2 linked regions of the Marinomonas mediterranea MMB-1 genome follow. The protein of the gene in region 2 interacts with the protein of the main gene of each other region in a pairwise test. Links are inferred from orthologs where the notes say so. Each region holds a gene or a part of one and is shown on either strand. Other genes may lie near its edges. The genes, in order: rplL and trhO.

What was found.
Region 1: the proteins of trhO (region 2) and rplL interact in binary tests that used the Escherichia coli proteins (3 or more experiments, as listed by UniProt). The link is inferred for Marinomonas mediterranea MMB-1 from one-to-one orthologs.

Annotation. Positions count from the first base shown.
Region 1 is NC_015276.1:224,001-239,353, reverse strand. The notes cover bases 1-2,680. They hold rplL (50S ribosomal protein L7/L12), read right to left. Parts: upstream 1,688-2,680; coding sequence 1,313-1,687; downstream 1-1,312. Other genes in these bases: rplA (50S ribosomal protein L1), read right to left, coding at 2,479-2,680; rplJ (50S ribosomal protein L10), read right to left, coding at 1,767-2,267; rpoB (DNA-directed RNA polymerase subunit beta), read right to left, coding at 1-1,125. In the rest of the region: more of rplA, read right to left, coding at 2,681-3,174; rplK (50S ribosomal protein L11), read right to left, coding at 3,174-3,608; transcription termination/antitermination protein NusG, read right to left, coding at 3,663-4,196; preprotein translocase subunit SecE, read right to left, coding at 4,206-4,574; MARME_RS01115 (SPOR domain-containing protein), read right to left, coding at 5,158-5,940; MARME_RS01110 (type III pantothenate kinase), read right to left, coding at 5,937-6,695; MARME_RS01105 (biotin--[acetyl-CoA-carboxylase] ligase), read right to left, coding at 6,673-7,632; MARME_RS01100 (phytanoyl-CoA dioxygenase family protein), read right to left, coding at 7,651-8,532; MARME_RS01095 (alpha/beta hydrolase), read right to left, coding at 8,588-9,763; MARME_RS01090 (GNAT family N-acetyltransferase), read left to right, coding at 9,847-10,275; MARME_RS01085 (GH1 family beta-glucosidase), read left to right, coding at 10,484-11,824; MARME_RS01080 (hydrogen peroxide-inducible genes activator), read left to right, coding at 12,055-12,945; katG (catalase/peroxidase HPI), read left to right, coding at 13,080-15,308. UniProt on the Escherichia coli protein: The binding site for several of the GTPase factors involved in protein synthesis (IF-2, EF-Tu, EF-G and RF3). Is thus essential for accurate translation.
Region 2 is NC_015276.1:1,820,404-1,835,981, reverse strand. What follows is about bases 6,467-9,371. They hold trhO (oxygen-dependent tRNA uridine(34) hydroxylase TrhO), read right to left. Parts: upstream 8,463-9,371; coding sequence 7,470-8,462; downstream 6,467-7,469. Other genes in these bases: MARME_RS08305 (DEAD/DEAH box helicase), read left to right, coding at 9,321-9,371; MARME_RS08310 (2OG-Fe(II) oxygenase), read right to left, coding at 8,549-9,199; MARME_RS08320 (diguanylate cyclase), read right to left, coding at 6,467-7,191. Outside these bases: MARME_RS08350 (alpha/beta fold hydrolase), read left to right, coding at 1-122; MARME_RS08345 (flavin-containing monooxygenase), read left to right, coding at 153-1,613; MARME_RS08340 (C4-dicarboxylate TRAP transporter substrate-binding protein), read left to right, coding at 1,718-2,839; MARME_RS08335 (TRAP transporter small permease), read left to right, coding at 2,862-3,413; MARME_RS08330 (TRAP transporter large permease), read left to right, coding at 3,414-4,703; MARME_RS08325 (cache domain-containing protein), read right to left, coding at 4,776-5,930; more of MARME_RS08320, read right to left, coding at 6,013-6,466; more of MARME_RS08305, read left to right, coding at 9,372-11,063; MARME_RS08300 (TetR/AcrR family transcriptional regulator), read right to left, coding at 11,060-11,641; MARME_RS08295 (DUF1499 domain-containing protein), read right to left, coding at 11,769-12,524; MARME_RS08290 (tRNA-uridine aminocarboxypropyltransferase), read left to right, coding at 12,708-13,409; MARME_RS08285 (hypothetical protein), read left to right, coding at 13,554-13,826; MARME_RS08280 (DUF2947 domain-containing protein), read right to left, coding at 13,833-14,315; MARME_RS08275 (hypothetical protein), read left to right, coding at 14,465-14,653; MARME_RS08270 (HAD family hydrolase), read left to right, coding at 14,897-15,541. UniProt on the Escherichia coli protein: Catalyzes oxygen-dependent 5-hydroxyuridine (ho5U) modification at position 34 in tRNAs, the first step in 5-carboxymethoxyuridine (cmo5U) biosynthesis.

The sequences.
Region 1 (15,353 bases), 1.6 Mb from region 2 along the record:
CATCATACGGTAAATTTCTACCAATGCTTCCAGCTGATTGTTTGTTGGATCAATACGCAATGTGTCAGAAATAAATGGACCGTGATCCAAATCGTTCGTGTACAGCACATCAATTTCTTTAATGCCTGAACCCACCAACGCTTCTAACAAATCAACAGATAGCTCTGTATTCGCCTCTGCAATCAACTCACCTGTCGCAGGATGCACAAGGTTTTTCGCAGATACTTTGCCTAGGATATATTCTAGTGGAATAGAAAGACGTTCTAGACCCGCTTTATCCATAGCACGAATATGTTTCGCAGTAATACGACGACCTTCTTCTACGATGATCTCGCCGTTACCATCAACAATATCAAACAGTGCAGTTTCACCACGAAGACGGCTAGCAACCAAATCCATCTCAAACCCATCTTTACTTAGGTAGAAACGAACGGTATCGAAGAAAGTATCTAGGATTTCTTCTGTTTTGTAGCCTAATGCACGTAGCAAAATAGAAACAGGTAACTTACGACGGCGGTCGATACGAACGAACACGCAGTCTTTAGGATCGAACTCGAAGTCCAACCATGAACCACGGTAAGGAATAACACGAGCAGAATGCAGTAACTTACCTGAAGAGTGAGTCTTACCACGGTCGTGGTCGAAGAACACACCAGGAGAACGATGCAACTGAGATACAATTACACGCTCTGTACCATTGATAACAAAGGTACCGTTTTCTGTCATGAGCGGAATTTCGCCCATGTATACTTCTTGCTCACGGATGTCTTTAATTGCCTTGTTCGAAGATTCTTTATCATAAATGATAAGTCTTACACGAACGCGTAAAGGAGCCGCGTAGGTCACGCCACGCAGTTGACACTCTTTTACATCAAAAACAGGTTTGCCTAATCGGTAATCGACGTACTCTAGAGCCGCATTGCCGGAAAAGCTGACCATTGGAAAGACAGATTTAAAGGCCCCATGTAGACCTAATTCCTCACGCTCTGCAAGGTCTTTACCCTCTTGCAGGAATTTACGGTAGGATTCAAGCTGAATTGCCAGCAAGTATGGCACATCCAAAACGGGCGGCAGTTTACCGAAATCCTTACGGATACGTTTTTTCTCAGTGTATGAGTAAGCCATCAGCATTCCCCAGCTTGTGCACATTGACGCAAAAGGCCTAGATAAGGCCTTACCAAATAATGAGAGAGTTTTCTCTCAATAAAAAATTCTTTTCATTTTATCTGGGTTTTAGAAACCCAAAAAGGCCGGTGGCAAAATGCCACCAGCCAATTCGACTAAAGGCCGAATTCTGGAACAAGTTCTGTCATTATTTAACTTCGACAGATGCACCAGCTTCTTCAAGAGCAGCTTTAAGTTCTTCTGCTTCTTCTTTAGATACGCCTTCTTTAACTGTAGCAGGAGCGCCGTCAACCATGCCTTTCGCTTCTTTAAGACCAAGACCAGTTGCTGCACGTACAGCTTTGATTACGTTAACTTTCTTATCACCAACAGCAGTTAGGACAACGTCAAACTCAGTTTGAGCTTCAGCCGCTGCGCCAGCGTCGCCGCCAGCAGGACCAGCAACAACTGCAGCAGCTGCAGTTACGCCGAATTTTTCTTCCATTGCTTCGATAAGTTCAACAACGTCCATTACAGACATTTCTGCTACTGCATTGATGATATCTTCTTTAGTTAGAGCCATGACTCAGATTTCCTAGCATTCTTTAATAATTGCCCGAGGGCAATAAAACAAAATAAGTGTATCAAGAGCGCGTATAAAATTACGCAGCTTCTTGCTCTTTCTGCTCGCGTACAGCCGCAAGAGTACGAACCAGTTTGCTTGTAGCACCCTGTAGTACGCTCATCAACTTCGCGATAGCTTCGTCGTATGTTGGCAAAGATGCCAAACGATCAATGTCGCCTGCTGCGATCAACTCACCGTTGAACGCCAATGCTTTTACTTCAAACGCATCGTTGCCTTTCGCGAATTCTTTCAATAAACGAGCAGCCGCACCTGGGTGTTCGTTAGAGAAAGCAATCAACGTAGGACCTACGAAGCTGTCTTTTAAGCATTCGAAGTCAGTGCCATCAACAGCACGACGAGCTAGAGTGTTACGCACAACACGTACATAAACACCAGCTTCGCGTGCTTCTTTGCGAAGTGCAGTCATATCACCAACGGTAACACCGCGGGAATCAGCTACGACAGCAGACAACGCACTTTGGGCAACTTCGCTAACTTCGGCGACAATGGCTTTTTTGTCTTCTAGACCTAATGCCACTGGTTTTCTCCTGGATTAGCAGGGACAAGTCCCTAAATTTTACCAACTCTCCGATTGCTCGGAGTACTTTACTGGTGAGTTGGATCCAGTTTAATCTGAATCGGGCCACACCATCTGCGCAGGAAAAACGTTTCGCAACGTTTAATTAAACTCTCGTTCCTACGGTCTGTGACGGCCTATATGAAACAGTCATACAGGCCCTCAGCTCGACTTAGAAGCTCAATGCACCTAAATCAATCAATAGACCAGGTCCCATTGTAGAGGACAAAGTCACTTTCTTCATAAAGATACCTTTAGAAGACGCTGGCTTAGCACGACGTAGGTCGCTTAGAAGCGCTTCCAAGTTACCTTTGATAGCGTCAGCAGAGAAGTCGATAGAACCAACACCTGCATGAACAATACCATTTTTATCAGTACGGTAACGAGCCTGACCAGCTTTTGCGTTTTTAACTGCAGTCGCAACATCAGGAGTAACAGTACCAACTTTAGGGTTAGGCATAAGACCACGTGGACCTAGAACCTGACCCAATTGACCAACAACGCGCATCGCATCTGGAGAAGCGATAACAACGTCAAAATCTAGATTACCTGCTTTCACTTGCTCAGCAAGATCGTCGAAACCAACGATATCAGCACCTGCTTCTTTAGCAGCTTCTGCGTTTGCACCTTGAGCAAATACGGCAACACGTACATCTTTACCTGTACCGTGTGGCAATACTGTTGAACCACGTACAACCTGATCAGATTTACGAGGATCTACACCTAGATTAACAGCAACATCTACAGACTCTTTGAACTTAACAGTAGAAAGCTCAGAAAGAAGAGCAACCGCTTCTTCTACAGAGTACAATTTAGTCGCTTCAACTTTTTCAGCGATCAAGCGAGCGCGTTTAGTTAGCTTAGCCATTATTCAACACCCTCAACATCTAGACCCATAGAGCGCGCACTACCTGCGATAGTACGTACAGCAGCATCCATATCTGAAGCAGTCAAATCTTGCTGCTTAGCATTAACAATCTCCTCTAGTTGAGCACGAGTAACCGTACCAACTTTTTGAGTATTAGGACGTGGAGAACCGCTTTTCAGACCTGCTGCCTTCTTAAGAAGAACAGAAGCTGGAGTCGATTTAGTTTCGAATGTGAAGCTACGGTCAGCGTATACAGTAATGATTACTGGTGTTGGAAGACCTGGCTCAACGCCTTGAGTTTTAGCGTTGAAAGCTTTACAGAATTCCATGATGTTCACACCATGTTGACCAAGAGCTGGACCAACTGGGGGACTTGGGTTCGCTTGACCCGCTTTAACTTGTAGCTTGATATAAGCTTGGACTTTTTTAGCCATTATTTACTCCAGATGGGTCACCGCCTAAGAACATTAGGCTACCCGTTTACAAAATCAGGCTTTTTCAACCTGACTAAATTCCAAATCAACAGGGGTAGATCGACCAAAGATCAATACTGCCACTTTAATTCGGCTCTTATCATAATCAACCTCTTCCACAACACCATTAAAGTCAGCGAACGGCCCGTCATTAACACGAACCACTTCACCCGCTTCAAACAATGTCTTAGGACGAGGCTTGTCTACACCCTCGTTAACGCGCTGCAAAATAGCATCCGCTTCACGCTGAGTGATTGGAGAAGGTTTGTCTGCTGTGCCGCCAATAAAGCCAAGCACACGCGATGTACCCTTCACCAAATGCCAAGAGTCATCGTTCATATCCATTTGCACTAACACATAGCCTGGATAGAACTTTCGCTCACTCTTGCGCTTTTTACCGTCGCGGATTTCGACTACTTCTTCAGTAGGAACCAAAATCTCGCCAAACAAATCTTGCATAGACATAAGCTGCACACGCTCTGTAAGCGCACGCATCACATGCTTTTCATACCCCGAGTACGCTTGTACTACATACCATCGTTTAGCCACGACCAACTCCTAACCTATTACTGCGGAAACGACCCAACCAAGAGCTGAATCAACACCCCACAGCACGAGAGACATAAATATAACAACCGCCAAAACGATCAATGTTGTTTGAACTGTTTCTTGACGAGTTGGCCATACTACGCGTCCAATTTCCTTCTTAGCTTCTTTCGCCAAAGTAAAGAACGCTTTACCTTTGACCGTTTGCAAAGCGATAAAGCCCGCCACAATCGCCAAAACTAATACCGCAATTAAGCGATACAGCAACGATTCTGCAGAAAAATAATTATTACCAACTACGCCTGCTGCAACCAGCAGAACAACAATCGCCCACTTAAATACGTCTCCGCGAGACTCTTGAGCTTCTGTATTCGAACTCATACTTCAGGTGATCCCTAGCTTAGATATAGGATACGAAATTTGGCAGGCCAGGAGGGACTCGAACCCCCAACAGCCGGTTTTGGAAACCGGTGCTCTACCAATTGAACTACTGGCCTACAATCGTATGGGCGGAGGATGATACCGATTTACAAAGGACTTTGCAAGGGTATTCGCCCAAAAAACAGACAATAAAAAAGGCGGTCAATCCCACCTATTTAAATGCACTTTTGAAATGCTGGAGCTCATGAGCAGATTTGAACTGCCGACCTCACCCTTACCAAGGGTGTGCTCTACCAACTGAGCTACATGAGCACAATCTTGGAGTTTGGAGCGGGTAGCGGGAATCGAACCCGCCTCTTCAGCTTGGAAGGCTGAGGTAATAGCCACTATACCATACCCGCTTAAATGGTGGAGGGAGGTGGATTCGAACCACCGAAACTTTCGTGGCAGATTTACAATCTGCTCCCTTTGGCCACTCGGGAACCCCTCCACTAATACGACAGCTCACACTATCTCTTGTAACTTTCGCTACTGCTCCAAAAGGTGGGAGCCATTATATGAATCGCTTTAGCAAATGCAAGCGCTAACAAGATTTTTTTTCAATTTTTATCAAAGACGGTTCCATTTCTAGTGATTTAAGCCAATTATTGAACAACTCATCTGTCATCTGTGTCGCAATATCAACAACATACAGACTTACTTTACGCTGATGTTCGAAAACTTCGACATCGTAATTCGCTTTAGTTTTAATGGCAGCCGCCGCTTGTTCCGCTCTCACTTTAGACGAATATAGCCCCAAAGAAATGCGATTCTTCATTTCGCCACGGTTAATAATAAAACTATCAACCCCTCTCCCTTTGAGATCTGCCACAATTTTATTCGCCGCCGCTCGATTATTTGGTGCCGATATATAAAGCCAGTATTTATCTCGTTCACCGATTTTCTGAGTTTCGGTATAGGCCCAGCGCTTTTTGTTTAAAGAGACCAGTATGGCTTTGTGATCCTTCTCTCGCTCGGTTTCAATGATTCTACAAGACTTTACGTCTTCGTCACGAGGTTCTTGTGTCGCAGCTATCCCAACCCCATCAGACGAAAGAGTAGGATTACGTAAATTCGACTCCGCTTCGGAAACCGCGTTTTGTAATCGCCCTTCTAATCTTTCTAACGCTTCACGCCGCTCAGCGATTTCTCTTTGCGCTGGTTTAACACTCAACTCTTCAACTGGCTCGGACATTAAAGCGATTTTCGTCCCCACCGGCGGCGCATACACTTTTTCCTGAAAAGCCTGTCGCTGATCCTGAGAAAAGCTGTGCCAGCTAAAAAATCCTGCATTAATCAGCACAACCAATAAAAACAACCATCTCATGCTTTTCGATTCTCTATAATTTCATCGCCCACTAGTTTCGCACCTTTAGCAACCAAGTGCTCATCACAAATGCAATTTGCTCCCGCTGATGTAATCAACGTCTTACCTCCCCCGCCTGTTGCAAACCAAACATAGTCAGGATATAAGCGCTTTAACCGCTCAACAAAACCAACCGCCATTTCTTCACAACCTAATTCTACCGCGCCAGCCGTATTATTAGGAATGCCTTGACCCTTTCCAAGCTCATCATTGGAATAACGAATGCGAGCCGTATTACTAACTAACCCTTCTTTCATCATTTTAAGGCCAGGAACGATATAACCTCCCAAATGAACACCTTGGCCATTAACGAAATCAGCTTTAATCGCTGTTCCCGCATCAAAGACTAAGGTTGCGCCTTTGGATTCATGGTACGCAGCAATGGAAGACAGCCACCTATCAACCCCCAATCGATGCGGCTCTTCATAGGAGTTTGTCACACCACATGAAGTCGCCTCCACCACAATGGGCAACCACTCAACATTTGGGTACGCAGCCTGAATATCCGCATGCAGCATCGCATTTTGCTCATTCGAACGAACACTCGCAAAATAAATAATGTCAGGATAGAAATTATCAAAACTGTGTGGATCATTGTCGTATACCTTGCCTATGACTTCATTGCCATCAAAGGCGGTCCACTTTAGACGAGTATTCCCCGCATCTACCACCAATACTTTTTGAACCATAATATTATTGGTTTTGCCTTCGCACACTGACTTCTCCCCCATGCAGGGACTCAATCTTACCATCACGCTCCAACAAGAGCGCACCATGTGCGTCAATACCACGCGCTGTGCCTTTTAACTGCTGCCCAACACTCGTTACGGTAACGGGTTGATTCAGCATGACATCGCGTTTCTGCCACATTTTCTGGTAATACTCTATCCCTTTCCCATTCGAAAAGTTTTCACATATCGCTACTAATTCATTTGCGAGTAACGCAAGCACTCTATTTCGATCGGGCGTTTGCGGCAATCTTGATGCTAGATCAGTCCAAGGCTGATCAATGGCAGACATTTCGTCATCCAGCATTTCAACATTCAAGCCAATGCCGACAATCACCTGACAAGCGTCCTGATCAGCAACCATTTCCAGTAGGATACCTGCTATTTTTTTACCTTCAACTTGGACATCATTAGGCCATTTCAAGCCTACACCAGCAATACCGAGCTCATCCAGCACGTTAGCGACGGCAACGCCAACCGCAAGACTTAACCCTTCTACAACCGCCACTCCGCCTTCAAATCCCCAAGCAAACGACATAATGATATTGCGCGCGACGCCGCCTTCCCAGCTACGCCCTCTTCGGCCTTTTCCTTGAACTTGTCTCTCACAAACAAAGAGTGCGGGTAAACTGCCATTTTGATTAATGTACTGTTTCAAATCGCCGTTAGTCGACCCTGTTTCAAACTGAATATTGACAGATACAGTTGAATTAAGGCCTTCATCACGCAACCGACTCTCTTCCAACAAGGTCAGCTTGTTTGGCAGTCGATACCCTCGCCCTTTAACAGAGTGTACTCGTACACCGATACTTTCCAGCTTTTTGAGTTTCTTCCAAATCGCAGCTCTGGAAACACCGATTTCCTTACCCAATTCTTCACCCGAATGGAATTGACTGTCACTCAGCAAGGTCAGAATATCTCGCATACCTGTCTATCTCTTCTTTTAGTTATTGTGTCTAAATTCTGGAAATGTGCGCCCATGACGCAATAACCAATTTGTTTTTGGATACTCACAGTCCCCATCAATCGCGTGCAAGGCGTACGCATGTCGTGATTGCGCTGATCGATTTGCGTGACTCAAGTGAGGAAACTCACCGTTTAGAACCACCATAGAACCTTTGGGGACCTCTAAAGGCGCCAACGCTTCATCAGGCCAATCTACGTCAGACAATTTCGTCATTTTCATAGCGCTCTCGCCTTCTGAAACCCGCTCAAAGCGTTTCTCAAGCCCTTGTTTATGCCCTTGAGGGACGCCCCAAAGGCAACCGTTTTCTAACGTGGCATCCTCAATGGCAAACCATAACCCAATCACGCTCATCGGCCGAGTAAAGAGGAACGTACTGTCTTGGTGACAGTTCACTTCTCCCCCAATATTGGGCTGTTTAAAAATGTACATCGATTGAGCGGCCAATGGCTTTTTCATACCGAGCTGCTTTAGAATCGTCGCCCAGATAGGACTCAATGAAAAATCAGCAAATAATTCATCTTTGTCATGCAAAGCGTGACCAATTTTATTAATTGATAGCACCTTATCCTGCCTTAACTCGCCATGCTCATCAAACGCTTCCTCTTCAAAAAAGTAAGAGATGCGCTCTGCAGATTTTAAGAAGTAATCATCGGTTTGACGATCTTGCTCTTTCGTGGTGAAGATTGATCGAATACTGTTAGGGTCAAACTCTTCCAACCGTTCATTAATTCGAGATTTTAATAAATCACATGTGCCGCTTGAAACCGCGCCTTCAATAACCAAAAAACCTTGCTCGTGATATTGAGCAATCTGTTCTGGCGTTAACTCGTTGAGTCGTATTTCAATTTGACCAAACATTCACTTCTCCAAATCAATCACACTGACAGTCGCTACCTTAGAAAGCCATCAGATTTTAATACGCAGAATGGGCTGAAATAAAAGAGCCGATATCCTTCATTAGATCATCAAACAAAGGGTTCCACGAAACGCGTCCAGCAATATCACTCTTCGCCAGCAATTCATCACTCTTTTCACCATACCAATTGTTTTCTGCTCTTTGACACTTTTTGTACTGAGCATCATCAGAACGGTGCCAATCGCAAATTCGGTAACTTCCCTTTTCGCCATAATAAGTATTGTTAGGGTTTCCGATCACCCCCATATGAGACAGTCCTATAATTTTTTGATCTGGCCAGTAAGTATTCACTACCGCTTTTCGATCTGATTGAGCTTCGGCTTGAGTTCGACTGTATAAAAGAACTTGGTTGGTATTTCCAATCATAGCCTCATCAAATAAGGTCAAAGTAACCGACGAATCCACCGTCGCATCTTCCTCAGAAAGTGCAATAAACACAGGAATGTCTTTTGGATTATCGTGTACTAGCCCACGCACCTCTTTCGCAATACGATACGCCTCAACAATCGCGGGCGTGGGAATAGAAGCGTATTTGGCATAATCATCCGTTTTGTATCGATCTAACCAATCCGTGAACAACGAAACAACAGGGCTTAGCCAGTCGATACTGGTGTTGATTTTAAAAAGTGGGGAAAGAAGAATAACACCACTCACTTTATCTGGGTTATGCCAAGCAAACTCCGTGACAAGTGCACCACCAGTTGAAAACCCAGCGACAAACACTTGATCAAGCTTTGCGCTGAAATGAGCAAAAGACGCTTTAACAGTCTCGCGCCAATCATCACGCGACACAGTGAGCAGGTCTTCCTGTTTCGTACCGTGCCCCGGAAGTAACATCACCCGGACATACAAACATTGGGCCGCCAACGCCTTAGCTGTATCACGAACAGAATAAGGCGAGTCCGAAAGCCCGTGGAGTAACAAAACGCCACGCTTGACCTTTTCTTCAGTATCGCAATCCGTGCCTGGACGCCATTCTTTGGGCAAAACCGCCTCGACTTCAACCTCTTTATTGTCAGGGTTCACCCATTCTTTATTCGCCAAGAGATAAAGCTTGACCCTCGCTTGATACGTTTCAAACGATTCATTCATTTCAATCACGTAAGGGTTTGCGGCCCAAATGTGTGTAGCAAGCAAAGACACAACGCCCAAGACAAAGTAACGAATGAACACACTGATTCTCCCTAATAATATTGGCCAACTCTTTACTATGATATCCTATCTGAGTTAAATCACTAACATCGGTAATCAGTGCGATGCCTAATTATATTCCAGTTAAAGTCGAGCCTCTCTGGTTCCCACTCGTAAAAAAGTTTTACCAAGCCTATTACCCCAGTGGAAAGCCTAATAAATCAGAACCGTTATGGGTCATTAAAGATGGCGCAACGATTTTATCGGCGTACAGGTTAAAACCCATCGAAGGCGATATCCAGCTCCTCACTGCGATGGTAACACACCCGGACAAAAGACAAACGGGACTTGGCGCAACGCTACTAGCTGGCTCGTACTCCGCATTGAAAAGCAAACCTACATATTGCTTCGCTCTGCAAAACGTTGTGCCGTTTTATCTTAAAAACCACTTTAAAGAGATTACGCCCGAGACATTACCAACGGCGCTCAAGTCTCGTTATTTGAAGTACTTATCCAGCAACCCAGGTCTGACTCCGATGCTTTTCATCGGATAATACCCACAATAAGCCAAACTCTTTGCTTGAATACCAAGCTCGCCGATCTAGTCTTCAAAATAAATCCAAAATACTTATTTATAACGCGCTCCTTAACAAACACTTAATTTTCTAGATTCATCTGAATCCCCACTATCTGCATTGACCAAATCGTTTTATCTACATACCTTTCAGCAAAACAATAACGTTTCAGCTACCGAGGTGTCCTATGAGCATCACATTGCCAAACAATTCCATCATGTTAAAACCAGACTTTACGTTTGGTGTTGCCACTGCGTCATTCCAGATAGAAGGCGCAAACACTGAAGACGGCCGACTACCCTGCATTTGGGACACTTTTTGCGCGACGCCAGGAAAAGTACTTAATGGTGATGATGGCTCCGTCGCTTGCGATCACTACCACCTTTGGAAGGAAGACGTTCAGCTTATTAAAAGCTTAGGGGTTGACGCTTATCGCCTTTCTATTGCTTGGCCACGTGTTATGGACGAACAAGGAGAGCCTAATAAAAAGGGCCTATTGTTTTACCGTAATTTGATAAAGGAGCTAAAAGCGAATGGTATTAAGGTGTTTGCAACCCTCTATCACTGGGACTTACCGCAGCACTTAGAGGACAAAGGCGGCTGGCTTAATAGAGAAACCGCGTATCGATACGCAGAATATGCAAACCTTATAACAAACGAATTAGGTCAATGGGTCGATTCTTGGGCAACGTTCAACGAACCCTTCTGCGCCGCTCTTTTGGGCTACGAGGTCGGAGTCCACGCTCCTGGGCTTGCCAAGCCAGAATACGGGCGTCAAGCAGCGCACCACATTTTGCTTGCTCATGGCTTGGCTTTGCCTGCTATTCGAGCAAACTCCCCAACTGCCGATGTGGGCATCGTATTAAATATGAATAGAACCTACGCTGCCAGTGACAAGTCGGAAGACCAATTTGCCGCACTAATCAGAGAAACTTTGGATAACCAGTTTTTTATTGAGCCCCTACTCAAGGCTCAATACCCTAAGTTACTCAATAAAGTACTGCCTCATTATTTACCGACAATTCTCCCTGGTGATATGGAAATCATTGCTCGTCCTATTGATTTTATGGGCATGAACTTTTACACCTGTAATCACAATGAATACGATGAAGAAAACCTCTATCGGGAGGTCAAAAAAGAGAATGTGGAGTACACCGACATAGGCTGGGAAATTGCACCTCAAGCGTTTAGCGAATTACTTATTAACTTAAACGAGCAATATGACCTCCCCCCAATGTACATCACAGAGAACGGCGCCGCTTGCGCCGATACAATTGAAGCTGGGAAAGTAGACGATGATCAACGAGTGCGCTATTTACAAGGGCACATTAATGCAGTCAATGATGCAATCAATGTGGGGGTCGACATCCGTGGCTACTTCGCATGGAGCTTAATGGACAATTTTGAGTGGGCAGAAGGCTACAGCAAACGCTTCGGTTTAACGTATGTTGATTACGAAACTCAAGAACGCACCATTAAGCGAAGCGGTTACGCTTATCGCGACCTGCTCTTAAGTCGACAAAAATAAAACAAGGGCTGCGGTTGTATAGAACAATCGCAGCCACAAACGGCCATTGTATACAGCGATGAAAAAGCACAATTTTATCAGGCAGCTAGACTCGCTAAAATGCGCCAGACCTATTAACTCCTACTGAAACACACGTCACTTTTCTTAAACGTGCTAACCTGAGACTCGGGTGTTACACTCATACACGGACACATTTGGAATCAGGTTACGACAACGATAAGGATATTGACGTGATTTCTTTAAAACAGCTTTCTTACGCGCTGGCAATAGAAAAAACGCTTCACTTCAAAAAAGCAGCGGAGCAATGCCACATAAGCCAATCAGCTCTCAGTAGCGGCCTAAGTGACTTAGAAGAAAAACTTGGCGTGCAGATTCTGGAGCGAGATAACAAAAAAGTACTGGTCACTGACATAGGAAAAGAAGTTCTAAAACGTGCCCATAAAATCATGCTAGAAGTTCATGAACTTGAGCATTTGTCTGATCGCTTTAAACCACCTCTTAGCTTTCCTCTTAGCCTTGGCATCATCCCCACGGTCGCGCCATTTATCCTTCCAAAGCTGATGTCTGAGCTAAAAATAACCCACCCAAAATCCAATATTGCAATCATAGAAGAACAAACCGCCCAACTATTAGAAAGTCTACGTGGGGGCACTATCGATGCTGCGGTAATCGCTTTACCGTATCCATGCGAAGGGCTAGAAGTACTGGAGTTTTGGGAAGAAGATTTTTACTGGATTTGTCTCAAAGATCACAAATTCGCTCATCAAAAGCACGTTTCCAGTAAGCAAGTTGCCGAAAGCAACTTAATGCTTCTTAGCGAGGGACACTGCTTTAAAGATCACGCTCTTGATGTATGTGATCTCAAACACCAATTTCCACAACCCGACCTAAGAGCAAGCCATTTAAATACATTAATTCAAATGGTGCTGGGAAATATGGGAAACACCCTTATTCCCGAAATAGCCAAAGAGCAATTGACTAACATCAATTCTAATCTTCGTGCCGTTCACCTCAATGAGCCAGGCCCACATCGCCGACTTGCTTTTGTCATCCGTCCGAATTACACACAGAAGTCCAGTATTTTAGAACTAATAGAAGTATGCAAGCGCACACTAATGTAGTTTGAAAACAAGGATAAAAACACCAACAATCGATTTATCAAATCATTATGTTCGATTCTTTCTGATGTCCTTCTGAGCCTAATTCCTTTATTGCTATTGGGGTCGTTTCAGAACAAAACTAAGGGAATAAGAACATGAAACTGAAAATCACCGCCCTATCTTGCCTAGCAATCCTATCTGCCACCCATTTAGCTCACGCGAGCGCTGGAAATACTAGTCTACCGGAACCTAGCAATCGCTTTTGGTGGCCTAAGACACTAGACCTAAGCCCACTTCGAGCTCATGACGTAGCCTCCAATCCATATGGGAGCAATTTTGACTACGCGTCAGAGTTCCAATCTTTGGACTTAGCGGAAGTAAAGAAAGACATCGAAAAAACACTAAAAACCTCTCAGCTGTGGTGGCCCTCTGATTACGGACACTATGGCCCATTTATGATAAGAATGGCGTGGCACAGCGCTGGAACTTATCGTGTTGGTGATGGACGAGGTGGTGCTGGCGGAGGACAACAACGCTTTGCACCTCTAAATAGCTGGCCAGATAACGCCAACCTTGATAAAGCAAGACGTTTGATGTGGCCCGTGAAGCAAAAGTATGGGCGCAAACTGTCATGGGCAGATTTGATGATTCTAAGTGGTAATGTTGCACTAGAGTCTATGGGCTTTAAAACGCTCGGATTTGCAGGCGGACGCGAAGACGACTGGGAACCAGATCACGTCTATTGGGGGCCAGAGAACACTTTTTTAGACGACAAGCGCCGCACTAAAACAGGAGGCCTAAAAGGTGATCTCGCCGCCGTGCAGATGGGACTCATTTATGTAAACCCAGAAGGTCCTGGTGGCAATCATGACCCCCTTTCTGCCGCGCAAGATATGCGGCTATCATTTGGGCGAATGGCGATGAATGACGAAGAAATCGTCGCGCTGGTCGCCGGAGGGCACACGTTAGGCAAAGCTCACGGCGCACATAAGCCTGAACACTGTGTCGGAGCGGAACCGGAAGCCGCAGCCGTTGAAGAGCAAGGACTTGGCTGGAAAAACAAATGCGGCAAAGGCAATGCTGAAGATACCGTTACCAGTGGTCTTGAAGGCGCATGGACATCAACCCCAACTGAATGGTCTATGCAATATCTAGACAACTTGTTTAAGTTTGAGTGGGTAACAGAAAAAAGTCCCGCTGGCGCGACTCAATGGGTTCCAAGCGACCCTTTTGCCGACAACTTAGTTCCGGATGCGCACCAAAAAGACGTACGGCACGCACCCATTATGTTTACAACGGATCTAGCACTAAAGAGAGACCCTGAGTTTAGAAAAATTTCCGAACGCTTCTTAAATAACCCTAACGAATTTGACCATGCGTTCGCAAAAGCTTGGTTTAAACTCACTCACCGAGACATGGGACCAAGAGCTCGATATGTTGGGGCCGAAGTACCAAGTGAAGAAATGCTATGGCAAGATCCAATTCCAGCACCTAGCTATAAACTCATTCAAGCGGATGATATTAGCGACCTCAAAGCACGCATACTAAGTTCAAACCTTTCAGATCCGGCTATGATTAAAGCCGCTTGGGGCGCAGCATCTTCTTATCGCGCCACAGACATGAGAGGAGGAACAGATGGAGGGCGTCTACGCTTACTTCCGCAAAAAAACTGGACAGTAAATGACCCAGCTGAGTTGGAGGTGGTACTCTCAGCGCTTGAGAAGGTTCAATCGGATTTCAATGAAACCCAACAAGACGGTACTCAGGTTTCATTTGCCGATCTTGTCGTACTAGCAGGTAATACCGCAATTGAACACGCCACACATCAAAGCGACCCATCCATGAAGCTTTCTTTGCCTTTCAGCCCTGGTCGTGGAGATGCTAGCCAAGCACAAACGGATGTCGCGTCTTTTTCGTTCCTTGAACCCAAAGCGGATGCATTTAGAAACTACTTTTCAAAAGAAAGCTTTTACCCGCCATTAAAAGCGATGGTAGATAAAGCCAACACATTAAACCTCACAGTGCCCGAAATGACAGTCTTGTTGGGCGGTCTACGTACCCTCAACGTAAACACTGCGGGGGATCAACGGGGGGTCTTAACAAGCACCCCAGGCGTGCTCTCTAATGACTTTTTCATCAACCTCCTTGATATGTCGGTAGAATGGAAAAAGTCCGATATAGAAGGCGTTTACAAAGGCTATGATAGGGAAACACAGGTTGAAAAGTGGTCTGCCTCTTCCGTAGATTTGATCTTTGGCTCCAATTCAGAGCTACGCTCAATCGCTGAGGTTTATGCCTCAGAAGATGGCCGTATTAAGTTCATTGAAGACTTCATCAAAGCGTGGACAAAGGTGATGAACGCAGGTCGATTTAATCTAGAATAAGCAAACATCACGTGGCTCTTCTTTTACCTTGAAGAGCCACGTACA
Region 2 (15,578 bases):
TTCCAAGTGGTCACGGCGTTGTATACGAAAGGCCTGCGGAACTGTTTCAACATATTGATCATTTCATATCAAACCCTGAAAGATTTACCGATGGATCTGTTATCAATGTGCGTCAAGCGTAGAAAATACTCTATCAAATTTTGGAGAAGACAATGAATAAAGAAGTCGATGTATTAATTGTAGGCAGCGGTTTTGGTGGGCTTGGTTTAGGCGCAAAACTAAAACAGAACAATCACCCATCGTTTGTCATTATCGAAAGAGCGAATGATGTAGGCGGTGCATGGCGGGATAATACATACCCTGGAGTGGAGTGTGATGTTCCATCTCATTTATATTCATTTTCTTGGAAAATGAACCCGAATTGGTCTAAAACGTTTGCTCCAGGAGATGAAATTCTAAACTATATGCGTGACTGCGCAAAAGACGAAAATTTACTTGAAAACATCGATTTCAATACCGAAATGTTGACATCGACATGGAACAGTAAGGATAAGTTATGGCATATAGAAACAACACAAGGATTATATATTGCCCGTTATTTAGTTACCGCGGCCGGGCATTTAGCTGACGAACATTTACCTAACATAGAAGGCTTAAAAGACTTCAAAGGAGATTGCTTTCACTCAGCGCGTTGGAACAATGACGCAGATCTTACAAACAAACGTGTTGCGATAGTCGGATCAGGTGCCTCCGCCATACAAATAGTGCCGGAAATTTCGAAAATTGCGAAAGAAGTTGTCGTATTCCAAAGAAGTGCAGCGTATGTCGTCCCCCGCCCTGACAGTATATATACTGAGCAGCAAAAACGTTTATTTAAACGTATGCCGTCAGAAATGAACAAACTTCGACAGGATATTTTTTGGGCGGGAGAATATAACTTTATACAAAGAAGGAATGTTCCAAAGTTTGTTAATGAAGCAAAAAAAACAGCATTAGACCACCTCGAATCACAGGTTGAAGATCCCGATATTCGTGAAAAATTGACCCCAGATTACGAAATTGGTTGTAAACGGCTATTAATATCCAATCACTATTTCCCAACATTTAACCAACCGCATGTCTGCTTAGAAGCATCTGCTTTGCATAAAGTGGAAGGAAATACACTCTTTGGCAAAAGCGGCGTCCGTTATGAAGATATTGACACCATTATATTAGCGACTGGATTTGAGGCGACCCAACCCCCCTTTGCTAAACGCGTATTTAATGACCAGGGTCATAGTTTAGATGCTCAATGGGATAAAGGAATGCAGGCATATGATGCTATAACTGTCCATAACTTCCCCAATTTATTTGTTATTAATGGTCCAAATACTGGTCTCGGCCACAACTCTGTTGTTTACATCATCGAAGCACAAGTGGATTACATTATGGAGGCCCTAGAACACATAAAAATTGAGAATAAGACGGTATTTGAGGCCAAAAAATCATCCGAAGAGCAATTTGTGACGCGTTTACAACAAATGAGTGAAGGTACTGTTTGGCTAGCAGGAGGCTGCAAAAGCTGGTACGTCGATCAACGTAGCGGAAATTTAACGCTGGTATGGCCCGATTTCGCATATTCTTTTCGCGACAATAATGGCACGTTTCATCGCGAAGGTTATGACTTAAGTTAAAGCGGCCTCTTTATTAAAAGCCCGTGTAGAGAGAATGTATAAATTAAGTTGAGAGCGCTCTTTCAGAGCGTCCGTTATAAAAATAAAAATTAAGGAAAAATAATATGAATCGTAAATTATTCTTAAATGCCTGCATGATAACGTTCACTTATCTTGCGCTGCAATCAACAGCTGTTTCAGCCAAAACAATTCGTGCGGTATCCGGTTTTGGCCCTTCTCATGTTTTGGCTACCACAGCTTATCCAATCATGGCCGAAAAGCTAAAAGATTTCACGGACGGTCGATGGAAAATCCGTGACACACCTTCAGGGCTTTTATCCGTCTCCGAAATGAATCAAGGACTGAAACGGGGAGTTGCTGAAATGGGTACCATTATCATGCCTTATTTCGCTGCTGACTTCACTAACAGTGCTTTAGTGGCTGAATTGTCCGTAGTTGGTACAGACAACCGTGCGATCGCATCAGCTGTAAGCGAGTACATTTCAACCTGCTCTGAATGCATAGCAGAGTTTAGTACAAACGGCCAAGTTTATACGGGCAGCGATGCCACTGTAACGTACGAACTATTAACCCGAGAACCAGTACGAACCAGTAGCGATTTGGCAGGTATGCGCATTCGCACAGCTGGTTCTGTATTTACCCGTTTTATTTCAGAAATGGGGGCCGAGGCGACGCAAATCCCATCCACTGAACTGTTTGAAATGCTCTCTTCAGGTGTCCTTGATGGAACCTACAGCTCGACACCAGATTTAAAAAACCAACGTTTATACGAATCTGTGCGTTACGTCACCAACATTCATCAAGGCGTATTTAATGCTTCTGCTATGCCCAGCCTTAGTAATCGAATCTGGTCAAAAATGAATGAAAAAGACCGCCATGCTCTTATGCACGCAGCGCAGTATGCTCAAGCCGCGAGCATCGCTGGCTGGCGTGACATTTTGAAAGAAGCAACTGCTGAAGGTGAAAAACAAGGCATTACCTTTATTGAGCCCGATGCATCGCTATTAGCTAAAGCGGCTGAATTCAGACAAAAACACATAGCAACCGTTGCCGACACACTAGAGAAACGCGGCGTTGTAAACGCACAAGAAAAGGTTGATCGCTATTTAGCGTTAGTCGAAAAGTGGAACCACCTTGTCGAAGGTGTAGACAGTATCGAAGAACTGGCCGAACTACGTTATAAAGAAATTTGGTCACATCGCAAACTAATGGATTACGCTAACTAATTCGACACAAGTAGGAAAAAAGATGAAGTTTATTGAGCACGCTATTGAACGTCTCACCATTATCTTCGGTTCTGCTGTGTTGGTAATGATGGTCTTACAAATAGTCGTTGATGTTAGTATGCGAACCTTCGCTGATAAAGGGTTAACCGCCACATCAGAACTGGTTAGCCATTATTACATGGTAATGGTGAGTTTTCTGCCTGTGGCTTACTCGGAGCTACGGCGGCGTCATGTCGAGGCCACTATTTTTACAGACTATTTAAACCTAAAAAAACGATTAGTAGTCGAGCTTTTTGGTTTCGTCCTCTCTGTTTTGATATATGGCATTTTGTGTTGGGGGACGCTTCAAGAAGCGCTTTCCAACACAGCCAAAGGTGCTTATATCGAGTCTGGTGTCACCGTTTTTTATACTTGGCCTAGTTATTGGATTTTGCCGGTTTCCTTTGGATTGATGACATTTGTGCTGACGTTTCGCGTTATCAGCACCTTTTCACAGTTTTTTAATGGAAGAATCGATACTCAAGCGGCCTCCCCTAATGCGTTAAACATTACTGTCACGGAAGGAGAAAAATAGATGTTGGAGATTGATCCCGTTTTCATCGGTTATTTTTCGTTAGTCGGTGTATTACTGCTCATCATGATGAGAGTGCCTATTGCTGTGAGCTTATTGACGGTTTCGGGTCTAGGCATTGCAGCCATTGTAGGAGTGGAATCTGCAATCAGTATGGTATCAACCATACCCTATGGTTTTGCTTCAAGTTGGACATTAAGTTCAGTTCCGATGTTCTTATTTATGGGATATTTAGCCTTTCACACTGGCATGACTAAAGGGTTATTTGCCGCCGCACGAGCTTGGCTTGGTTGGCTCCCCAGCGGATTGGCCATTTCCTCCATAGGCGGTGCCAGTGGCTTTGCTGCCGTCACAGGATCCTCCGTTGCTTGTAGTGCAGCAATAGGCCGTATAGCAATTCCAGAAATGCATGCGATGAAGTATGACATTCGCGTCGCTACCGGATCTGTCGCTGCGGGTGGCACTATAGGCGCTTTAATCCCACCGAGTATTTTGTTGATTATTTATGGAATTCAAGCGGAAGAGTCCATTAACGATCTATTTATTGGAGGACTCGCTCTTGGCTTAATATCCATGTTTATGTACTTCATCGTGGTTTGGTTAATATACTTACGTTCTCCGAGCCGACTCCCCAGAGGTGCGAACACCACAACATCGGAAAAATGGTCGGCAAGTTTGCAAATATGGCCTGTACTGGTGTTAGTAAGTGCAGTGTTTGGTGGGTTATTTGGGGGGATTTTTACAGCAACAGAAGCGGGGGCAATTGGCGCGTTTTTTACTTTGATTATTGCGTTTTTCCAAGGATCACTAAGTAAATCTGTTTTTCGAAACAGTTGCTTAGACACACTTTTGTCTAGCGGTTCCTTGTTTATGATTGCGATCGGAGCCAGTCTATTTACTCGCTTAATTGCTCTAACAGGCGTCTCTTTTGAAATTGCAGACTGGATTGATAATCACGGCTTCAGCACGCTTATCATTCTAATGGTGATTATCGTAGTTTATTTGGCTTTGGGTATGTTTTTAGAACCCATTGGCGCGATGTTGCTAACATTGCCGCTCTTTTTACCAATCATTGCAGAACACGGCATTGATACTGTGTGGTTTGGGTTGTTTGTCGCAAAACTATTGGAGATTGGAATGATTACGCCTCCGGTTGGTCTGAATGTATTTGTCATTCATTCCGTTGCTAAAGATTACGCTTCACTAGAAGAGATATTTTCGGGTGTTATTCCATTTATCATTGCTGATTTAATACTCATAATGTTAATGGTTGGCTATCAACAGCTTATTTAAAAAGAGTGCGAGTACGCCTTTCAATTACTATAAGTCATTATGTAAGGCGTATTCGCGTTATCGTAAGTTGAGTTAGCTATAAACCCGTATGCAGTTTCGTCCTGCGGCCTTAGCCTGATACATGGCCGCATCAGCCCTGAAGATCAAATCTTTAATTGAATGAGTCTCGTGAGATTGATTCGTCGCAACTCCAATACTCACGGTGAGTTGAATTTGCGCTATACCCAGATCGAAAGCACTCTTTTCGATGTATTGTCGTAAGTCATTCGCAAATCGCTCTGCCTCATGAACATCGCCCTCGTAGATTAAAACAAATTCCTCCCCACCGTACCGAAAAGACAAATCGTTCATGCGAGTGAACTCTTTTACAATACTCCCAAGTTGGCTAAGAACAAGATCGCCTGCGTGATGGCCATACTTATCATTTATTGATTTAAAAAGATCGATATCAAAGAACAATAACGAAATAGATCGGTTATTCGTTTGAGCATTTGCCATTACCTTCGCACTGATTTCATTCAAATAACGACGATTTAATAAGCCTGAAAGCTCATCTTTAATCGCACAAAAATGAAATCGGTTAATAAATTTTCGTGATACCAGCAGCAAAACAAGTACATTTATCGCTAGGAGCATCAAAGACACAGCGCTATTTCGATACACTTCGCTTTCCGTCGCGCTTTGCAAATCGTCTATGTAGGAGCCGGAACCCAGAACCCACCCCCACTCATCGATTGGCGTCACATAAGCTATCTTAGAAAAATGCGTTTTCCCTCCGGGCTTAAGCCATGAGTAGGTGACAAAACCACCTCCTGACTCTGCTGTGACCAACATATCGTGTACGAATAGCTTTCCATCTATATCCTGCAAGTCAAGCGTTGAACTTCCTACTATGCCCTTTGAAAAGGGATGCATTAGCATTATTCCCTGCTTATCTAGGATCCAAAAATAACCATCATCAGGATACCTAAGCTTATCAAGCATATTAAGCACCTCTGATTTAATATCGGCAGGATCAGAATGAAGGGAGTGTTGCATGGTAATGTGAACAAGCTGCTTTGCCGTCATTACCTGAGATTTAACCGTCGCGTAGCGCTCTTTTTTAAGCAATGAATCTAACTGGTATACTGCAAGAGCAATCACACATACCATTGAAGTCAAGCCCGTAATTGAGATCGCAACGAGAGCAGGTAAGGTATCTGAATATTTTGTCTGAAATGAAAGCAATAGAAGTCCTTTTGAAGTTTGGAACGCCAACTCACACTTATAGTAAGGTTAGTCTAGCTTCCACATTCTCGAAAGGTTCCAATTACACCTTGACTTGATTTCGTCCCGCTTGCTTCGCGAGATACATCAATGAGTCGGCTTTCGCTATCACATCTTTAATCGAACAAACATCGTTAGACGCTCGTGTCGCGACACCAATACTCACCGTGACATGAATATACTGATCACCGAGATTAATTGGGCTATTTTCAATCGCTTGACGTAACTCTTCAGCCATTGCAAACGCCTCTTGTTGATCACTTCTCACAATCATCACAAACTCTTCACCGCCGTACCTAAAGGAAAAGTCTCGAACGCGTGTATGGTTAGACACAATGTCACCAACCTTTGCCAACGTAATATCACCACATTGATGACCATATTCATCATTAACACGCTTAAAGTGATCAATATCGAAGAATAAAACAGAAATCGGTTGTTTATGTGCATCAGCGGACTCGCTAACATCCTGATGAATTTCCTCAAGATAGCGTCGATTTAGTAAGCCTGTCAGTTCGTCTTTAATGGATTTATTATGGAAAATATTGAGATACTTTCTTGCGACAAACAGTAAAACAAGCGTATTTAAGAGCAATAATGTCAGCGCAATCATGGTACTTCGCACAACTTCTGCACTTTTTGCCTCTTCTAGATCGTCAATGTAAGCGCCCGAACCGATGATCCAGCCAAGCTCTTCCACAAGCGTGACATAAGACACTTTTGGATACTGTATGTCCCCGCCCGGTTTCGTCCAGGAATACTCGACAAAACCACCGCCGTCACGCGCAGTCGCAATAATATCACGTACAAACTTATCGCCATCGCGATCTAGCATAGACAGGGTTGACACCCCAACGATGTTGGGAGAATACGGATGCATTAGCATGACGCCGTTAAAATCCAACACCCAAAAATAGCTTTCATCCAGATAACGCAGTTTAGATAGCTCATCAAGCAGCGGCTCTAGTGGCAACTGCTCGAGCATTAATTTTTCACCTAACGTATTTTCTGGCTGAGTGTTCTTATGACTAATCGAAGAAGTCACCAGATGGCGAGCCATCATCACATGCGAACGCACGTGTTGATATCGTTCTTTAGTCAATAATCGGTCCATATTATGGGCCAAAAGAAACACAAGAATAGCCATTGAAATGAGGCTAGTAATGGAAATGACAGCGAGTGCGCGCCACGTATTGGCGTGTCTAAAATTGATCGAAAACAAATCGACTCCTCTATACCTATAACCCATGACCTATCGTTCATGCAAAAACATAGATAAAGTTAGTCCGATTCATTCGCCTCCCTTAATGACGAACGTCGAATCAGTTAAGGAAATTAAGCGGCCACAATAATCGACAAAACCGACTATTAAAAACCATATCACCAGCTTAGTAAAATTTTACACTTAGAGTTTTGATATCTGTCACTATCAAGCCCGTATGTCTTCTTTAATCCAGACATAGAAAAGCCAGCAACGCTGGCTTTTCTATGTTATTTATATTACTTGGCGTGTTTGTGGGCTTTGCGCTGACGCTCACGTTCTAGCTCTTTCTCACGACGGTGTTTCTCAACCGCATCCAGTACTTCCGCACCAATATGCTCTTCACCTCGTGATTTCGCTAACTGAACCTGACGTTCACGCTCAATAAAACGCTTACGCTGTTCGTCAGTATACTTGTCAAAGCAATGCAGACAGCTCACGCCTTGTTCAAACCGTTCGTCTTGCTTCTCTTCTTCAGTGATGGGCATACGACAAGCGTGACATTGATCGTAAGCGCCTTTTTCTAGGTTGTGATTGACAGAAACACGATTATCAAACACAAAACACTCACCTTTCCACATTGACTCTTCTTCTGGAACTTCTTCCAGATACTTAAGAATCCCGCCTTCCAAGTGATAAACCTCTTCAAAACCCTGCTCTTTCATGTAAGCAGTCGATTTCTCACAACGAATACCACCCGTACAAAACATGGCCACTTTTTTCTGCTTCGCAGGGTCCATGTTTTTTTCAACATACTCAGGAAACTCTCGGAATGTATCTGTAACAGGGTTGACCGCATTATCGAACGTGCCAATTTGGTATTCGTAATCATTACGAGTATCGATCAATACAACGTCTGGATCTGAAATAAGAGCATTCCAGTCTTTAGGCTTCACATACGTACCGACGACTTCGCGAGGATCAATACCTTCAACGCCCATCGTTACGATTTCTTTTTTTAGCTTTACTTTCGTGCGGTAGAACGGCATGTCTTCATCGTATGACTCTTTAGACACAATGTTTTCTAAGCCTGGTTGTTGGTCTAACCAAGCTAACATAGCATCAATCCCTTCTCGACTACCTGCCACCGTGCCATTGATGCCTTCATTGGCTAACAGCAAAGTACCACGGACTTCATTTTGCAAGAGGACATCTAACAAAGGCTGACGGAGCGCTTCAAATTGCTCCAACTTAACAAACTTATAAAGGGCACAAACAACGACTTTTGACATAATTTTCTCCTATGCGAACTGGAACGTAAAACCAGAGCAGTTAAACACGGCGCGCATTATAGAGAATTCACACAAAAAAAACGAGCCTATTGATTTGGATCAAGCCTCCCGCCTGCATTATTGTTAATACGAAACCAGCCCGCCACACTGTAACGTGTTTTGGCAGCAGGTAAGACTTCATGCGGAAACGCTTCGCTTAAAAATATCGCAAAGCGCCCTTTGGAAGGCATATAACGCCCGATTTCGAGTTCTTGCTGATGCTCATCGTACAAGACAAACTCACCACCAGCGCGTTCTTCCCACTCGTCATTGAGGTATAAGACCGTCGATAACACTCGATTAGACCGGCCTTGAAACGCATCTACGTGCTTCTCGTAGAAAGCACCGCCCTCATAACGAGCAAAATGTGCTTCGTAATCCCAAAGCCCCAAAATCAGTTTTCGATTTAATGCCACTCTAAGCGCTTCCATCGCCTCTAAGAACTGCTTTCTAACGGGAGAATCAGGTTCGATCCATTGGATGCGGTCGCGGCGGGCGTTTAGTGCCACTTGATGATCAGATGAACGACCGATTCCAGCTTGTTTCATCTGGTCGGGGTTAATAGACTTTGCATCCTGTGCTAACGCATCTATAAACTCTTGTTTGAAAAAGCCGTCGACAATGCACCAACCTTGACTACGAATAGCCTGCACAATCGTATCGAACGATGTATCTTCTGACATAATCGACAGATCCATTTAAACCTCGCAACGCGTAGAGTCAATATTTGATAATCGCGCCATCTTACTGTAGCTTGCCCCCCAACTCATCCGTTTTTTTATTGTTGTTTCTGTTTAAACAAATATTCTGACTTACCGCATGTATAAATTACGTAACTACCAACAAGACGCTGTCGACGCGACCCTCGAACACTTTCGCCAGAGTGACGACAGCGCTGTTATTGTATTACCAACAGGGGCAGGAAAAAGTTTAGTCATTGCAGAATTGGGCCTCCTCGCTAGAGGCAACGTTGTTTGCCTTGCTCATGTAAAAGAGCTGGTCGATCAAAATCACAGTAAACTGGCCGCCTTAGGCGTTGAAACGGGTATTTTTTCCGCTGGTTTAGGACAACGACAACTCAATAAAAAAACAACATTCGCCAGCGTACAAAGTCTCGCCCCCAACCTAGGCCTGTTTAATGACGCGATCAGTCTCTTAATTGTCGACGAATGCCACCGGATTTCAGAAGACGATGAAAGCCAATATCAAAAAGTCATACAGCATTTTAAACAATTGAACCCACGCGTTCGAATACTCGGACTGACCGCGACGCCGTATCGTCTCGACGCAGGCTGGATATACAAACGACACCACTGGGGCTTTTTCAGAGATGCACCCAAAGCATTCTTTGAAAAGTGCATTTATGAACTGCCACTGCGCCGTTTAGTGAATGATGGCTACCTAACGAAACTGATTGTCTACGATGCGGCAGTCGAACAATACGATTTTAGTGCCTTAACCGAATCATTAGACGGTGAGACAGACACGAGCGATTTATCCTTAAACAAACTCGTGTCTAAACATCCGCGCGTCACCAAAGCAATCTGTGAACAAATCTTAGAGCTCAGTCAAAGTCGACAAGGGGTGATGATTTTTGCGTCAACACGAGACCACGCAAACGAAATCATCGGCTACCTTCCCGTCGAAGAGTCCGCTTTAGTGACAGGAGACACTCCCACTAAAGAACGCGATGAGATTATCATCGCATTTAAAAACAAGCGGCTTAAATATCTCGTTAACGTGTCGGTTCTAACCACAGGTTTCGATGCTCCCCATGTTGATGTCATTGCCTTGCTACGGCCAACCGAATCGGTCAGTTTATATCAACAAATTGTCGGGCGAGGACTGCGACTGAGTGACAACAAAAAGGACTGCCTAATTCTGGATTACACCAACCAAGGTTATGACCTTTATCAACCAGAAATAGGCACGAAAAAGCCAAATCCAAACGTAAAACTGGTTCAAGTAGCCTGCCCTCAGTGTGACTTTCAAAACATGTTTTGGGGACAACAAAGCAAAGACGGCGATGTGCTTGAGCACTACGGCCGCCGATGTCAGGCGATCATTGAAACACCTGACGATGAGCAGCAATGCAGTTATCGGTTTGTCTTTAAACGCTGCCCAAATTGCAACGAAGAAAATGACATAGCTGCACGCAAATGTTTGCACTGTAACCATAAACTGATCGACCCAGACGACACACTTAGAAAGGCACTGAGCTTAAAAGACAATAAAGTACTGAGGTGTCAGGCGATTACTGCAAAAATAGACGGAACAAAGCTACATATCACCTATCATGATGAAGACGGTGAAACACTCAAAGAACAGTTTGATTTCTCGGTAAAAAAACACTTAAAACGCTTTAACGACGAGTTTAGCCGAAGACTCGGAAACGGAGCGGTCCCCGTTTCATTTAGCACTATTGATGAGATAAAGCGCTTCCTAGATTATCTACCAAGTCCTGATTTCGTTATTGCAAAAAAACAGAAGGGTAATTATTGGCAAGTGACGGAAAGGCTGTTTGATTACGACGGCCCTTATCGACGAGCAAACGAGCTCTAGGGCGCTGCATTTTGGTAGGACACTTCGAACGGTAAATTCAGGCTTTTCAAACGGGATAAGTTTGCTTTTGAATAGTAATCGCCGCTACTTAAACATGCCATCATCACAAACCAGTAATTGGCGATCATGTTATCCGCAAACAGTTGGGCCATTTCAGAGTCAACACCAACACGTTCAAAACGATTAGCGATGCCAGCAGAGACAATCTTCATTTGCTGACTATGAAAGCCATCAGTCACAAGACTGTCCAGCACTACATTTTGAGTAAACTCTTTCAATTCACCAAAGAAGCGAAATAGAGTTTGGGCAACTTGTTGCAAATAATCACTTGGGGATTCGGTAAATTCTTCTTGCTCAGCATGGCGGGTCAGTGCACCCTCAAGTTCTTCAAAGAAAATCTCTTTGACCAACTCTAATTTGTCAGGGTAATGCACGAAAAACGTCCCCACTGCAACGTTAGCATCGCGGCTAATGTCACGTGTTGTGGTTGCCTCTATTCCATTTTCAAGAAAGGCGCGCTTTGCGACTCTCTTTATGACGTCCTTTGTTTGCTGCTTTTGGAGTGTTCGCTTATTCACTCGTTTTGTCTCCTAGAACCTATAGGCACAGAGTTTATACGAATCTACAAACGGTTAAAATAACATCAAAACAAAGATAAATATTAAGATGTTTTTAAGAAAATGTCAGAGTCAACTATAACGGTAGCTAATAACGAAAAGCGATGCTTTTCTTAAACGCGAACTTATTTTTTAGATCATTGAGAAACGTGGTAATTCGTTCTGCATTTTCACCAAAGTCCTGAACCCCCATACGTGAGCAAGACCTCATATCAATACGCACATAATCATTTTCTTCCATGATACGAACGATAACGTCATCCCTAAAACCAAAAATGGTTGTTCGTGCCGTCGCCTCAACAATACCAGCCGTCGGATATTTAGAAACTATTTGCCACCCTTTCTCATTCATCAGATCAACAGCAGCAGCATACACGCTGTCTTTCGACTTTTTCATTTCTAAAGGTTTAACATTAGGGTAAAATTTATTCTGAAGTTCAGCCCATTCATGGTTGTAGACTAGATCGTTATCCGATGACTTGCGAATGTAAGGAACGTATATATAGGAAGGAGGAACAACGGTGTCGGTGGTAATGTCGTTGATTTTTGGCAAGCCGAGTTTTTGCAAATAAAACGCGATCCACACTGTACTGTACGTCAAAGATACAATGAGTATCAGCCCACAAAAACGTAATTTTCCTGATTCAGAGCGTCTACGAAACAGTAAAACTGATAATGCTGCGATACAAGACAAAACCAGTGCCGCAAACACACTCTTTCGTAAAAAAGAAAACCCAGTTATTGGTTCAATCATCCCCACGCGCACCCCTGCAATAGAGAAGAACGCCATACATCCTACGAAAATCATAGAAAAATAGAGAAAAGGTGAGATATAACGGCTCATAGGGTTCCTGAAATACAAATACAGAACCAACTGTAGCGTGCGTGCGCGACTTCGAACAGAGGTCGAGTAGGTGTTCTTTTTTGATTCCTAGTTTCTTGCATAATTATTATAAAAATACGAGCAATCATGCTAATTCATCGCTTACAATGCGCCTACTTTGCAGGCTGACTTACTTTACACACGATGATTAAACACACACCTCACACGGTTGATATTTTACGCAACGACTGCGCTACACGTTCAAAACGACCTTTTGTTGCTCGCGGCTCCTCGGTTACCCGATGCCCGTCATGCTTAATGGCCGAGAATGCTTGTTTCTGTGATGAACGTCGCCCGACGACCAGCCCTGTCGATTTTATCCTACTTTACCACCGAGACGAAATATTCAAACCCACTAATAGTGGACGACTGATCGCAGATTTATTTCCTGAGCAAACAAAAGCGTATCTATGGAGCAGAACTGAACCAGATAAAGCGTTACTAAAACGTTTAAGCGATCTAAATGGCAAGGTTACGATCCTGTACCCCGAAACGGCACGCAGAATATCTGAGAACTCGATTATTGAATCAGAAAAGTCGGCCTTTCTCGAACGAAGTCAGCAACATACCTTTATTATTTTGGACGGAACGTGGAAGCAAGCCAGTAAGATGCTCCATCAGAGCCGATGGTTAGACTCGATTCCAACATTAGGCATGAGTGAAGCTCAACAAAGAACCTTTCTCGTTCGTCATTCTGGACACGAGATGCAATTTGCCACAGCGGAAGTCGTCAGTATGTTACTCGCTCAACTTGCCTTGCCAGTCGAAAGTGACCAACTCCTTAGTTATTACCAGATGTTTAACAGACGTTGCCTTAAGAGCCGAAAACGCGGTAACGATTTATAAACCGCATTTTTATGCGTCTTATATCGTTTTATTAAAAGACAGCGTCTTTACAAGAAGTCACGGTTAATACGGTGCTTTGAACGCTCCAACACGTAAACATGGGCTAAACTCAATTGAGTTAAGTAAGCGAAAACGAGTTTGAACATGTTGCGAGCATTGATCTGTTTCTACATGACGCTAGTCGCCATAGTAATTCTCCCAAAATGGTATATGAAAGATGACTTAATGGGCCTGGAAGAAAGGCCCTCATGCCATAAGCGACGCCAATCGAAAGCTTACCGTAACAAACTAAAAATCGTACGCAGCCTATGGACTGGCATCGGGGTATTGATGCTCGCCTTCCCTTATTTACCGGTTATCGCCGTTTCGGCCATGTTTGCGACCTGCTTGTCGTTTGCCATATTGGATGAGACGTAATACTCGTTACACAGGACGATTAAGGACTCTCGCAAACCCGTCAGTACAAAACTGAACGCCTTGCTTTTTCTTTCGTCCAACCAAAACAGGTCCATTGTCTAGGAATAAAAAGGCCTTCCAGGTTCGCTTAAATACGCCCCAAGTGGTTTCAAATACAATATCGCTGCTGCAACAGTAAAAGACTTTCGTATCGTCGCCCCAATGACTCAAGTGCTCTACTACAAAATCAGGAAGCGATTCTTCTTCTGATTCCCACCGGGGTTCCCAAGCTTCACGGCCCGCTTCATTCGCCGTATCGACGACCCAATCCTCTTCTTTCAACAGCTCTGGATGCAAATGGTTTGCACTAATATAGTCTCGCCAAATATCAGCGGCTTTAGACTCAGACAACCATTTTATCTCCCGTTTGTCTTCTTCAGACACAAAAGGATCCTGACGATTAAAGACCCATGATTTAGAAAAAGAAGATAACGGCACGTAATTCGACATGTAACAAACCCAAAAAATAGATGAAAAAAACTAACCAAAATGGTGAAAAAGCATCGTTTGCTCCCTTAAAACGGGAAGAGTAACCTTGCATTTGTTGTAATAAAACAACATTTTTAAAATCAATCACTCATTTAACTCAGGAGCACATTATGGACTCTCAAGAACAATACGAAGCATTGCTAGCACGTTGGGGTTTCGAAGACCGCCGTCTAGAGAGACAAACGCGTCGTCAGAAGCAAAAAGAAATGATTGCTAACGTAGCGTCTTTGTTTAAAGGTTTGGTGCATACTATGTTACACACAGGTACTAAGCCATCCTCTCTACAAACAACGCACTAAACAATTGATTCATCACAGCATTAGTTGCAGTGAAAATAATTATACTGCAATTTACGTTAAATCTTAGTTTATGCGGGGAGAAAAAAAACAATATCCCCCTCTTTCCTTTCTTTGTAACACTCTTTTTAGATACTATCTATGTCATGCATGAGTCACTGACTCACGCTTGCCCATCCATTTGTTCTCATTAGCCATTACTTATTAACAGCCAAAGCTTATCAATAACCAAAGCGGAGTAATCAGATGTCTTTAGACTACCATGCCATAATTTTCGATTGCGACGGAGTGATTGTAGATACTGAGACCATTTCAAACCGCGTTATGTTTGAACTACTAAACGAAAAGGGCATTCAAATTAGTTTAGACACAATTCATCAAGAATTTACGGGTTATACGACGCAACACAACCTCGACACAATTGAGAAATTAGCTCACGTTAAGCTTCAAGATGACTTCGTTCTCGAATACAAGGCACGGTTCGAAAAGCACATTGATCAGTTTTTAGCACCTATTAACGGCGTCCCTGAGTTGCTAAGTAAAATCCAATCCCCTTTCGCGATGGCGACGAATGCAAACCGCAAAGAGATGGATTACAAACTCAACAAAATCGGTTTAATAGAAGCGTTTAAAACCCGCTTTTGTGTGGAAGATGTCGAAAAAGGAAAGCCCGCACCCGACATGTACCTAAAAGCGGCAGAAGCACTTAATGTCACACCAAGCAACTGTATTGTAATAGAGGACTCTGTTGCAGGCATTACAGCTGGCGTAGCAGCTGGCGCAACGGTATTTGCTTACAGCGCGATGGTAGACCCTGCCGATCAAATGAAAGCTGGCGCGACAAAAACATTCGCCTCAATGAAAGAGCTCGAAGCACTTCTAGGGCTTTAGTAAAAGAAAGACTTAAACAGAAAAGAAAAGAAGAGAA